DNA from 4 places in the Dorea sp. OM07-5 genome. Region 4 is predicted to be linked to each of the others. Evidence: predicted binding sites of a transcription regulator. Region 4 holds the regulator's gene; each other region holds the start of a gene.
The links. The regulator Rex, encoded in region 4, represses fermentation and respiration genes when NADH is low (regulators of the CRP and FNR family bind a similar motif). The targets are predictions, from matches to a motif close to ATTGTTAANTANTTAACAAT.

Region 1 (3,219 bases), on a different contig from region 4:
ATTGATGAGAAATTTTTCAAAGAGCATGATATTCATATACATATACCGGAAGGTGCAGTGCCAAAAGATGGTCCGTCGGCGGGAATTACAATGGCAACAGCAATCTTTTCGGCTGTTACAGGGAAAAAAGTCCGTGCAGATCTGGCAATGACCGGAGAAATTACGCTGCGTGGAAGGGTTCTTCCAATCGGAGGTCTGAAAGAAAAGCTTCTCGCTGCTAAAAATGCGGGAATCCTGACAGTTCTTGTTCCAAAGGAAAATAAAGCGGATGTAGAAGAGATATCAACAGAGATTACAAAAGGACTGGAGATCATTCCGGTTTCTCATATGGATGAAGTATTGAAGCTTGCACTAAAGCGTTAAAAGGGGGAAAAGAATATGGTTATAAGAAGCCTGAATCTGGAAACAGTATGTGGAATTACAAGTAAATTACCGGAAAATGAACATCCGGAAATTGCATTTGCAGGAAAATCAAATGTTGGAAAATCATCCCTCATTAATGCTCTCATGAATCGGAAATCATTTGCGCGTATTTCCGCGACACCAGGAAAGACACAGACGATTAATTTTTACAATATTAATGAAGAATTATATCTGGTAGATCTTCCGGGATATGGATATGCAAAAGTATCTGAGCAGGAAAAAGCGAAATGGGGTCAGCTCATTGAGCGGTATCTCCATGGATCGGAACAGTTGAAGGCAGTCTTTCTTCTGATTGATATCCGGCATGATCCGTCTGCGAACGACAAACTGATGTACAGTTGGATCGTGGAGCAGGGATTCAATCCAATTATTATCGCGACTAAATTAGATAAGATCAAGCGCAGCCAGGTACAAAAGCAGATCAAAGCAATTCGCCAAGGATTAAATCTGCTTCCGGGAACGATTGTTATTCCATTTTCATCTGTGACGAAGCAAGGAAGAGATGAGATATGGGAGCTGGTTGAGACGGAATTTATGGAGAAGAATGAAGAGGAGTAATGGATGAGAGAAATTGTCATCTGTGAAGATGTAGAGATTGAAAGAAACCTTTTGAATACAGTACTGCTATGGAACTGCTGTTTCTTGATACCTACATGAAAGAATTAAACGGCATGGAGACAGCGCGAAGAATAAGAGAATAAGAGAATAAGGAAAGAGAAGTTTGATAACAGATTGACAAACTTCTCTTTTTTTGCTATTATTAGACTAAAGTACAAACAAAAGTCTAACAGTAAAACAAAAGTAACGGGAAGGAGTAAGATCATGAATTATATTACGAATATCCAGAAGTATTCTATTCATGACGGAGATGGAATTCGTACTACCGTTTTTTTTAAGGGATGCCCACTGAAATGTGTCTGGTGTCACAATCCGGAGACGCAGCGATTTGAAAGAGAACTTCAGTACGATAAGGAAAAATGCATTGGATGCGGAGCCTGTGCAAAAGTCTGTCCGCAGAGCGCGATTTCAATGACGGAGGGAAAGCCGGTTCTTGACAAATCTCTGTGTAATCTTTGCGGAAAGTGTGAGAATTACTGCCCGGAAGGAATCCGTGAGACAGTGGGAGAAGAGTATCCGGTAAAAGAACTGGTAAAAGAACTGATGAAGGATCTGATGTTCTACGAGCAATCCGGCGGCGGTGTTACTCTTTCCGGCGGAGAAGTTATGGCAATGTCTACGGAGTATGTGCTGGAAATTGCCAAAGCACTTAAGAAGGAAGAGATTTCTTTAACAATTGATACGTGCGGATATGTGCCGTATGATAAATTTGAAGCGGTTTTACCGTATGTAGATACATTTTTATATGATGTGAAAGTGATGAATCCGGAGCTTCACAAGAAGTACATAGGCGTAGATAACAGACTGATTCTTGAGAACCTTGTGAAATTATCGGATGCAGGAGCAAGGATTTACATCCGTATTCCGACAGTCAAAGAAGTGAATGGCAATGATGAGAATATGAAGGCAACCATTCAGTTCTTAAAAGAACACAATATCCATCCGGCACAGGTGAATTTGTTGCCGTACCATAATACAGGAAGCAGCAAGTATCCAAAACTGGATATGGAATATAAAGGAACTGATTTAACGGCACCAACAAATGAAGAGATGGAAGGTTTTGTAAAACTTTTCCAGGATGAAGGCTTCTCAAATACCAGAATAGGAGGTTAAAACAATGGCAAAAAGAGGCATGAATGAAAGAATTCAGAAACTGAGAGAACTGAGTGTAACAACACCGGTACATATCGACTTGGAGAGAGCGAAGATCGAGACAGATTTTTACAGAGAGAATGATGGAAAATATTCTATTCCTGTAATGAGATCTATGGTATTAAAAGAGTATTTCTCCAAGAAGACATTATATCTGGGTGATGGAGAACTGATCGTAGGTGAAAAAGGAAAAGACCCGCAGGCATCTCCGACATTCCCGGAACTTTGTTGCCACAGCGTAGAAGATATGACAGTTATGAGCGAGCGTGACCTTGTATCTTTCCATACAACAGAAGAAGACAGAAAGCTTCAGGCAGAGGAGATCATCCCATTCTGGCAGGGACGCAGCATGAGAGAAAAACTTCTTGCAACTATGACTCCGGAGTGGAATGACTGTTATTCAGCAGGTATGTTCACCGAGTTCATGGAGCAGAGAGGACCGGGACATACATGTGGTGGAGAACAGGTATTTACAACCGGATATATGGATTACAAAGAGAAAATCAAGAAGACAATGGATTCGCTTGATTTCTTAAATGATCCGGAAGCATACGACAAGATGGAAGAGTTAAAAGCTATGGATATTTCCTGCGACGCAGTGATCATCCTTGGCGAGAGATATCATGAATTAGCACTGGAGATGGCTGAGAAAGAAGATGATCCGGTTCGTAAAGAAGAATTAAAACAGATCGCAGCCAACTTGGAAGTTGTTCCTGCACATGCACCAAAGACATACTGGCAGGCAATCCAGTTATACTGGTTCACACATCTGGCAGTTACAACAGAGCTGAACCCATGGGATGCATTCAGCCCGGGACGTCTTGACCAGCATCTGATCAAATACTACGAGGCAGATACGGAAGCAGGAATTCTGGATGATGATAGAGCAAAAGAGCTGTTAGAGTGCTTATGGGTGAAATTCTACAACCAGCCGGCACCGGTAAAAGTAGGTATCACACTAAAAGAAAGTGCTACATACACAGATTTTGCAAATATCAATACAGGTGGTGTGACGCCGGACGGACG
Region 2 (3,219 bases), on a different contig from region 4:
TTTGTATCGCTGATTCGGTTATATGCTGTAATCGGTGCTCCCATACGTTCCGGGCCATACTCCGGAAAACCCTGTACGTATTTGCCTGTCTGGAATGCTACATCTGCCAGCAACAATGCGGCTGTTTTTGCACCCTGACCACCACGACCGTGCCATCTGATTTCTGTATGATTACTCATCTTTCGTATTCCTTTCTTTAAAAACTAGTATTATTCTGATTATACTGTATAAATATGTGCATGTCTAGAGTGCACTCTGTTTTTATGTTTTTTATAATTCTTGAGAATTGCATCTGCATCTTGCTTTTTCTTGCAGATGTAGATACTTTTCCGGCGTAAGACACCAAGAATCAACTTGTATCTCTCAAGTCCACAGAAACATCTCACCACGAAAAAGCACCCCAGAAGATCTGCTCATCGACAATTCTCCTGGGATGCTTTTTCGTGACTTTCGACTGTTATTACGGATATTTACTTTTTCTTATATTTTTACTTTTTCATTCTACAACCCTGGTATCACTACTTGATACCGCTATCTACCTGATACATATGTTTGATCAGGCGGAAAATCTGATTTGTGTACCCCCACTCATTATCATAGAAGCTGATAAGCTTGAAGAAATGTCCATTGATCTGGATTCCTTCACGTGCATCAAAGGATGATGCATGGCTGTCTCCGATAAAGTCAGAAGATACTACTTCGTCATCGATATAATCTAAAATTCCTTTCAGATATGTCTCTGAAGCTTCTTTCATTTTCTTACAAATATCTTCGTAACTGGTTTTTGTTTTTAAAGCAACATTCAGATCCACAATGGATACATCTGAAGTCGGTACACGGTAAGAAATCCCATTCATGCGATCTTTTAATGTTGGAATAACGAGTGAAATCGCTTTTGCAGCTCCTGTTGTGGATGGGATCAGGTTGCCAAATACGGCACGTCCTGTACGCCAGTCTTTAAGTGAACGGCAGTCAACTACTTTCTGCTTAGCTGTAGCAGAATGTATCGTAGACATTAATCCATACTCAATTCCGTAATTGTCTTCTAAGACTTTACACAATGGTGCAAGACAGTTTGTTGTACACGATGCATTCGAAACAACATGCATAGACGGCTGATAAAGTTCGTGGTTGATTCCCATTACAAATGTCGGTGTATCCTGGTCTTTAGCAGGTGCGGAAATGATTACTTTCTTTGCGCCACCTTTGATATGTGCCATTGCTTTCTCTGTAGTACAGTAAGCACCTGTCGCATCTATAATATATTCTGCTCCACATTCCCCCCAACGAATGTCTGCAGCATCATTTTCCGAGTACACACGAATCTTCTCACCATTGACGATGATTCCATCCTCATACTTTTCGAGCGTTCCCTGAAAACGTCCGAATATTGAATCGTAACGGATCATATAAAGAATATAATCCAGATCAGCGTTTCTTACGTTGATCCCACAAAGTTTAAACTGCTCCGGCTGATTGATGGCAATACGGAATGCGACTCTGCCAATGCGTCCAAATCCGTTGATGCCAATTGTTATTGCCATAATAAATACCTCCTGTGTATGACATATTAATACTTTTGTATCTTTCCCCATTTGCAATAACAGTCCGCCACAATCTATCGCGAGTGTAACATACTTTTTCCCGGAATACTACCGAATTGATAGTAATTAATCATTTAACGGGATACGTAAATATTTAACAAGATTTCGATTTTTTCACAGATATTTCTGACTGAATATGCCTCCTTCCGACAACCTCCTAATCAGGATTAAAAAGAATAGAAATGAAGTTTCCTATTATATAGAAAATGGTGCCTTGCGTATCTGCGCAAAGCACCATTTTATTCGTATTATATTCTTTATTTATAAATCATTATGCTTAAACCATTTCATACCTGTAAGCACTTAGATTCATTTTATTGAGCCGGGCTTACAACAACTTTGTATGTTGCCTTATTTCCAGCTTTTGTTCTTGCAGTAATAGTAGCTTCTCCTGCTGCGACTGCTGTAACTTTTCCAGTTGCATCTACTGTTGCAACCTTCTTGTCGGAAGAGCCATAAACAACTTTACTGCTTACACGTGCCGGCCAGCAAGCCAGTTTATTTTCTGCTGCAGAAGCTCCTGCAACAAGCATTTTACCGGAAGCATCTTTGTTTACTTTTTCTGCTGCAAAGCTAAGCTGTGCATAGTTCTTTACAACATCTGCAGATACGTCCTGAATTGGCCATGCAGCTTTGTCTTTCTGCCAATTCAGCTGCCATAACCACCATCCGCCATCATACAGGCTGATGTTCTTCACACCATTCTGATAACAGATCAGGAATGGGATTGTAGCTCTCCATCCGGTTCCGCAATAGAATGATAATTCATTGTCTAAAGAAGAGTCAGACTCTGCAAGGATAGATTTTACTTTGTCGATTCCTACAACTTTACCGTTTTCAACATAGCTTCCATCATCTGTGTTATGTCCCCATACAGCACCTAAAGGCTCTCCTGCATAGTCGATATATCCATAACCTGTTTCTTCGCCTTCAAATTCTTTTGTAGAACGGATACTTACCAGACGGAAGTTTGCGTCATTCTGTAGTTTGTCTTTTGCATCCTCTGCTGACAGGATGTACTCTGGATGCGCCGGAACAGTTGTACCGAAGCTGTAATTATCTCCTCCGGCTTTCTGCTCGTTTACTTTTGTCTCCACATCGTATCCGGCAGCTTTCCATGCCTGCATACCGCCATCGACAACTTTTACGTCTTCAACTCCTGCATAAAGCATTGCAAACGCAACTCTTGTTACGCTAGAATCAGATGCGCTTCTGCCGTATAAAACTACTTTTGTATCTTTTGTAATTCCGTTTCTTTTCAGGAACTCGCTTAACTGTTTACCGCTGCGGATATTAAAGTTATCTTCCGGTTTTACATCTTTTTCGTCATAAAGTCCGAAATCGTCTTTTCCATCTCCATATGGCCATGGATCACAGTCGTCATATTCTACTGCATCTGAGTTGATATGATATGCTCCCGGAATATGACCTGCATTATAGTTTTTATCTCCTGCTGTGTCTCCCCATGCAACTTCTGATACGAATACATTTTCATATCCTTTCTGAAGTCCGGACATTGCACTCTTTAACCATTCCGGCGATACATATACCTGCTGTTTGGATACGGATGCAGCTGTTGTTTCTACAGAATTTGTATTCTTATTGTAGAATACTT
Region 3 (3,219 bases), on a different contig from region 4:
GTCTTTTGCCTTTGTCTCCCACTCTGCTGCATCGGCATAAGTATCTCTTGGATCAAGGATTCCTGTATCAACGCCCGGAAGCTCTGTCGGAACTTCGAAGTTGAAGTACGGAATTGTCTTTGTCGGTGCATTCTTAATATCTCCGCTTAAGATTGCATCAATGATTCCACGAGTATCTTTGATAGAGATACGTTTTCCTGTTCCATTCCATCCTGTATTAACAAGATATGCTTTTGCTCCGTTAGCTTTCATCTTTTTAACTAATTCGTGAGCATATTTTGTCGGATGCAGCTCCAGGAATGCCTGTCCAAAACAAGCTGAGAATGTTGGTGTAGGCTCTGTGATTCCACGCTCTGTTCCTGCAAGTTTTGCTGTAAATCCTGACAGGAAGTAATATTCTGTCTGTTCCGGAGTTAATACAGATACCGGAGGAAGTACTCCAAATGCATCTGCTGACAGGAAGATTACATTCTTAGCTGCCGGTGCTGCTGATATCGGACGTACGATCTTCTCAATGTGATCGATTGGGTAAGATACACGCGTATTCTCTGTTACGCTCTTATCTGCGAAATCAATCTTACCATCTTTGTCCAGTGTGACATTTTCAAGAAGTGCGTTACGTTTGATTGCATTGTAAATATCCGGCTCAGACTCTTTATCCAGGTTGATAACTTTTGCGTAACATCCACCTTCAAAGTTAAATACTCCATTATCATCCCATCCGTGCTCGTCATCACCGATCAGAAGTCTCTTCGGATCAGTAGAAAGCGTTGTCTTACCTGTTCCGGAAAGTCCGAAGAAGATTGCTGTATTCTCTCCGTTCATATCTGTGTTTGCTGAGCAGTGCATAGATGCAATACCTTTTAATGGCAGATAGTAGTTCATCATAGAGAACATACCTTTCTTCATCTCTCCACCATACCATGTATTGATGATTACCTGCTCACGGCTTGTGATGTTGAATACTACTGCTGTCTCAGAATTCAGTCCTAATTCTTTGTAGTTCTCAACTTTTGCTTTTGACGCATTGTAAACAACGAAGTCCGGCTCAAAATCCTTCAGTTCTTCTTCTGTTGGTTTGATAAACATATTTGTTACAAAATGTGCCTGCCATGCAACTTCTACGATAAAGCGGATTGCCATACGTGTATCTTTGTTTGCACCGCAGAATGCATCTACAACATAAAGTTTCTTATCGGAAAGTTCTTTCTGTGCAATCTCTTTTACAGCTTTCCATGTCTCTTCTGATGCCGGGTGGTTATCATTTTTATACTCATCAGAGGTCCACCATACCGTATCTTTGGAATTTTCATCCATTACGATATATTTATCTTTTGGCGAACGACCGGTATAGATACCTGTCATTACATTCACTGCTCCGAGTTCGCTCTCCTGTCCTCTTTCATAACCTTCAAGTTCAGGTTTTGTTTCTTCTTCAAATAACATCTCATAAGAAGGATTATAAACAATCTCTGTAGTTCCTGTAATTCCATACTTGCTTAAATCGATTTTTGCCATTTTACATTAACCTCTTTTCTTCATTATTTACATTGTCCTGTCTGTGCACGACAACATTTTCTCCTATTATCTCATTTATTTCAAAAAAAGTCAAGACTTTAACAATCTTTTTTCGAAAGTTTTAGACATTTTTTATGCATTTATCTTCCTTTTTTCGTTAAATCCTTGTCTATGGTATTTAAAAAATGCAAGATTGCATACGCAATCTTGCATTTCCTTATGCTTTAAAATATTTATTATTGATTTTTTTAATCATTACAGCGTAAATCACAAGCGCAACGATCGTAATGGTCATGAAAACATAAAATACCGTCTTCGCTTCTCCGATATAAGTGTTATACAAATCGGAAGCACCATATAAAGTTGCTGCAATACCAAGTATTAAAAGTGGCGGCAATGCCTCCTTACAGTATCCATCCAGATCTTTGCACTTTTTAATATTCACGTTTTTCGGAAGTAAGATCGTCCGGTTGATCTCATGTTTGAATCTCAGCATGTAACATCCATACAGGCAATACAATCCGAGTCCCAGACCTATTACTCCAAATACACCTTCCATTCTTCGTTATCCTCCGTATCTTCTGTATTTCTCTTCTTTTGACTAACGGTTCAGAATCTGTTTTACAGTCTCTTCCATCTGATCTACATCACATTCGATATTATGCAGGACATTTGCATCCAGAATGTCTTTGATTGCCTGCGGCATATCGACCTGTGAAAGCTCCTGCAATTTCGGAAGCAGTGCAAATTCATCTTCTTCTGCATATTTTGCATCAATTGCTGTCATAACGCTCTTCACGAATTTGTACGGGCTTGCTGTGGACGCGATCAGATATTTCTTGCCTGTCTTTTCTGACTGTTCATACCGGCTGCATACATAAGATGCAACTGCTGTATGTGTATCCATCACATAACCGGTCTTATCATAGACATCATGGATCTGCTCTGCCGTCTCGTCCTCTGTGGCATATCCTGCAGCAAAATCAGACAGTTTTGCTTTCATATCTTCCGAAACCGTATACGTTCCATCTTTTTTCAAAGCTTCCATCAGTTCTTTTGTCTTATCGCTGTCCTCGCCTGCAATTACATAGATCAGACGCTCCAGATTGCTGGAAATCAGGATATCCATAGATGGCGATGTTGTCAGCACAAATTCACGGTTCTTATCATAAGTTCCTGTCTGGAAGAAATCAAACAATACTTTATTTTCATTCGATGCACAGATCAGTTTACCAATCGGCACACCCATCTGTTTTGCATAGTAAGCTGCAAGAATATTTCCAAAATTACCTGTCGGAACGACAACTTGTAATTCTTCTCCGTTCGCAAGTTCTTCATTTTCCAGAAGTTTTGCATATGCATATACATAATAAACAACCTGCGGAACCAGGCGTCCGATATTAATAGAGTTGGCTGATGAAAACTGATATCCCTTGCCGGCAAGTTCTTCTGCAAGTTCTTTGTTTTCAAACATTGCTTTGACACCGCTCTGCGCATTGTCAAAATTGCCGTGGATCGCAACAACATCTACATTGCTTCCCTTCTGCGTTACCATCTGAAGTTCCTGTACTTTACTGACACCGTTCTTCGGATAGAACACGATGATCTGTGTCCCTTCCACATCTGCAAATCCTGCCATTGCAGCTTTTCCGGTATCTCCGGATGTCGCTGTCAGGATCACGATCTTATTCTTTACGTGAT
Region 4 (3,219 bases):
TCCGTTGTTGCAAGGCTCTCAAGCAGATCCCTTGCCAGAATACTGTAACTGTTTTTCTTTCTCGCAGCTGTTTCACCACTTAATCCATGTATATAAGTTCCGAGAGTTGCCGCCTCGAATGTACTGATTCCCTGTGCCAGAAGTCCGGCGATCACACCGCAAAGCACATCTCCGGAACCGCCTTTTGCCAGCGCCTGACAGCCACTTGTATTGACACAGGTCCGTTTTCCGGCTTCTCCAATCAACGTTCTTGAATCTTTCAGGACACAGGTAACGTTCCATTCTTTCGTCAGAGATTCCAGCACCTGCTGTCTGTTAGCTCTGATTTCAGGAACAGAAAGTCCGGTCAGTCTGGACATCTCTTTCATATGCGGAGTCAGGATAAACCTTCCTTCTGTAAGATATTCTGTATATTTCAAATGCTCCGCAAGCAGATTCAGTCCATCTGCATCGATCACACATGCTACTTCCACATTGGACAATACGGTTTTTAAAATCTTCTTTGCAGTCTTGGATCTACTAAGTCCGGAACCAATGCATACCGCATCTGCGTGACTTAAAAGCCGTTTCACTTCTTCCTTGTCAAATTCTGTATAGGTTGTGATGATTGCTTCCGGCAGGAGTGCCTGTAAAATGATCCGGTTCGATTCCTCCGTATAAATCTGCACCAGTCCGGCTCCCATCCGATAAGCTGCCATTGCATTAAGAAATGCAGCTCCGCTCATCCCTTTACTTCCGGCGATCACAAGCAGCCTTCCATAAGTACCCTTATTGGAATCTTCCGGTCTGTCCGGCAGCATTCTGATATATTCCTCTCTGTCCGGCAGATATGCAATGTTCTTGTTCTTCTCCATCGTCCGGAGTGATATTCCGATATCTGTCACTGTGACTTTACCTGCATATTCTTTTCCAGGATAAAAGATAAGTCCGATCTTCTCAACCTGAAACGTCACTGTATAATCTGCGCGGAATGCAATACCAAGCACACAACCATTTCCGGCATTGATTCCCGATGGAATATCCACTGCAACTTTTGTTCCGGACGCTTCATTCATCCACTCAATAACTTCCCGGTAATGCCCGGTTACTTCCCGACTCAGACCAACACCGAATATAGCATCAATGATCAGGCTGTATGTGCCATCCGGGTAGTGGTCGCGGATCGATCCTCCAATGCTTTCAAAAAGCTTCCACTGATATCGGCATTCCGCACTTAAATGTGCCGGATTCCCCGCCATAAAAACAGTAACCGCACATCCTTCTTCTTTTAAAAGTCTCGCGACAGCAAAACCATCTCCGCCATTATTTCCCGATCCACAGACAATCAGAACATCTGTAAAATCCAGCTTTTCCTTTTTCATGGAATCAATACAACTCCTCGCCGCACGTTCCATCAGTTCCAGTGATGGGATACCGAGATTCTCTATCGTATCCTTATCTGCCGCCTTCATACTGTCTCCATCCGGTAAAAACCTCATATGCTCATCTCCCTAATATAATCGTACTTATGACACCTGCGGAGTCACAAAACCTTACATCCGCTTACTGACAAGCTCACATGAATGCAGGCTTTTCTGCTCTGGTATCATATAAAAAGGACGTATAAAAACAAGCCTGTATACACATGCCTGTTTCTATACGTCTGCTTTTACTAGTTCTTTCCTTTTTTGCGCTGGTCTTCATTATAACGACTGATGTTATAAGATAACTGCATCAGACTCTCTGACAAATGCACATTCTCAACAATGATATTATCCGGCAGATTGAGGTCTGTATGTGCAAAGTTCCAAATCGCGCGCACGCCGTTCTCCACAAGCATATTCGCAACTTCGATTGCCTTCTCTTTTGGAATTGTAAGTACAGCAATCTCTACATCATTCTTCTGGACAAAGGACTTCAACTCGTCCATCATGCGGATCGGCACTCCACGAATCGCAACTCCCTCCAGACGCGGATTTACATCAAAAATTCCGGTCAGGATAAATCCACGTTTTTCAAACGCTGCATAATTTGCAAGTGCCTGTCCCAAATTACCTGCACCAATGATTATGATCTTATGATCTTCTTCCAGTCCCAGGATTTTGCCGATCTCTGTATATAGATATTTGACATTATAGCCGTATCCCTGCTGTCCGAATCCTCCGAAATTGTTAAGATCCTGACGAATCTGAGACGCAGTAACCTTCATCCTTTTGCTCAGATCGTTAGAAGAAATACGTTCTACCCCATTTTCAAGGAGTTCTCCTAAATATCTATAATATCGCGGCAAACGTCGGATGACTGCCTGTGATATTCCTCGATTATCCAATTTTTTCACCTTCCCATATATATTCTAACTGTTATTATATAAAATTGTATGAATAAAGTCAATTTTTTAGTAGTTTTTTTATTACGTTTTCGCTATAATAAGAACGTATGTGAACAGATAAGGAGGAATTTTTTATGATACTCGCCTGTCATGGAATTAACAAAGCATTTGGTGAAGAAATCATTGTGAAAGATGGTTCTTTTCATATAGAAGATCATGAGAAAGCTGCCCTTGTAGGCCCGAACGGAGCCGGCAAATCTACTATTTTCAAGATAATTGCCGGAGAACTGCCGTCAGATGGTGGTTCCGTCATCCTGACCAAAGGAAAGACTATGGGATATCTCGCCCAGCATCAGGACATGAATACAGATCGTTCGATCTACGAAGAAGTGCGCACGGCAAAAGCAGATATCATTGCCATGGAACAGAAGATCCGTCAGCTGGAACTGGAGATGAAGGATTTAAGTGGAGACTCTCTGGAAGACCACATGGACTCCTACAACCGGCTGACCGCAGCATTTGAACGCGAAAATGGATATGCTTATGAAAGCGAACTGACTGGTGTCTTAAAGGGACTAGGTTTTCAGGAAGAAGAATTTACCAAACCGGTGAATACGCTCTCCGGAGGACAGAAAACCCGTGTTTCTCTCGGCAAACTTCTGCTTACTAAACCGGATATTCTGCTTCTGGACGAGCCGACCAACCACCTGGATCTGAATTCAATCACGTGGCTGGAAACTTACATATTAAATTATCCGGGTGCAGTACTGATCGTCTCACACGACCGTTATTTTCTGAACCGGATTGTTACGAAAGTCATCGAAATAGAAAACGGTGAACTGATGACTTATTCTGGTAATTATACTGATTACTCTCAGAAAAAACAGCAGATCCGCGAAGCGCGTATCAAA

Region 1: the regulator Rex is predicted to act here: its motif matches at 1,144-1,163, upstream of DXC04_RS05190 (trans-4-hydroxy-L-proline dehydratase activase).
Region 2: the regulator Rex is predicted to act here: its motif matches at 1,660-1,679, upstream of gap (type I glyceraldehyde-3-phosphate dehydrogenase).
Region 3: the regulator Rex is predicted to act here: its motif matches at 1,605-1,624, upstream of pckA (phosphoenolpyruvate carboxykinase (ATP)).

Annotation. Positions count from the first base shown of each region.
Region 1 covers NZ_QUKZ01000004.1:100,853-104,071, forward strand. Annotated here, with positions in the region: gene lon (endopeptidase La) at 1-363, shown strand, start outside; gene yihA (ribosome biogenesis GTP-binding protein YihA/YsxC) at 379-981, shown strand; gene DXC04_RS05190 (trans-4-hydroxy-L-proline dehydratase activase) at 1,246-2,154, shown strand; gene hypD (trans-4-hydroxy-L-proline dehydratase) at 2,159-3,219, shown strand, end outside.
Region 2 covers NZ_QUKZ01000006.1:150,802-154,020, reverse strand. Annotated here, with positions in the region: gene DXC04_RS07780 (2-oxoacid:acceptor oxidoreductase family protein) at 1-179, opposite strand, end outside; gene gap (type I glyceraldehyde-3-phosphate dehydrogenase) at 519-1,544, opposite strand; gene DXC04_RS07770 (rhodanese-like domain-containing protein) at 1,919-3,219, opposite strand, start outside.
Region 3 covers NZ_QUKZ01000004.1:18,927-22,145, reverse strand. Annotated here, with positions in the region: gene pckA (phosphoenolpyruvate carboxykinase (ATP)) at 1-1,518, opposite strand, end outside; gene DXC04_RS04845 (hypothetical protein) at 1,736-2,077, opposite strand; gene thrC (threonine synthase) at 2,120-3,219, opposite strand, start outside.
Region 4 covers NZ_QUKZ01000002.1:63,252-66,470, reverse strand. Annotated here, with positions in the region: gene DXC04_RS02100 (NAD(P)H-hydrate dehydratase) at 1-1,478, opposite strand, end outside; gene DXC04_RS02095 (redox-sensing transcriptional repressor Rex) at 1,652-2,308, opposite strand; gene abc-f (ribosomal protection-like ABC-F family protein) at 2,443-3,219, shown strand, end outside.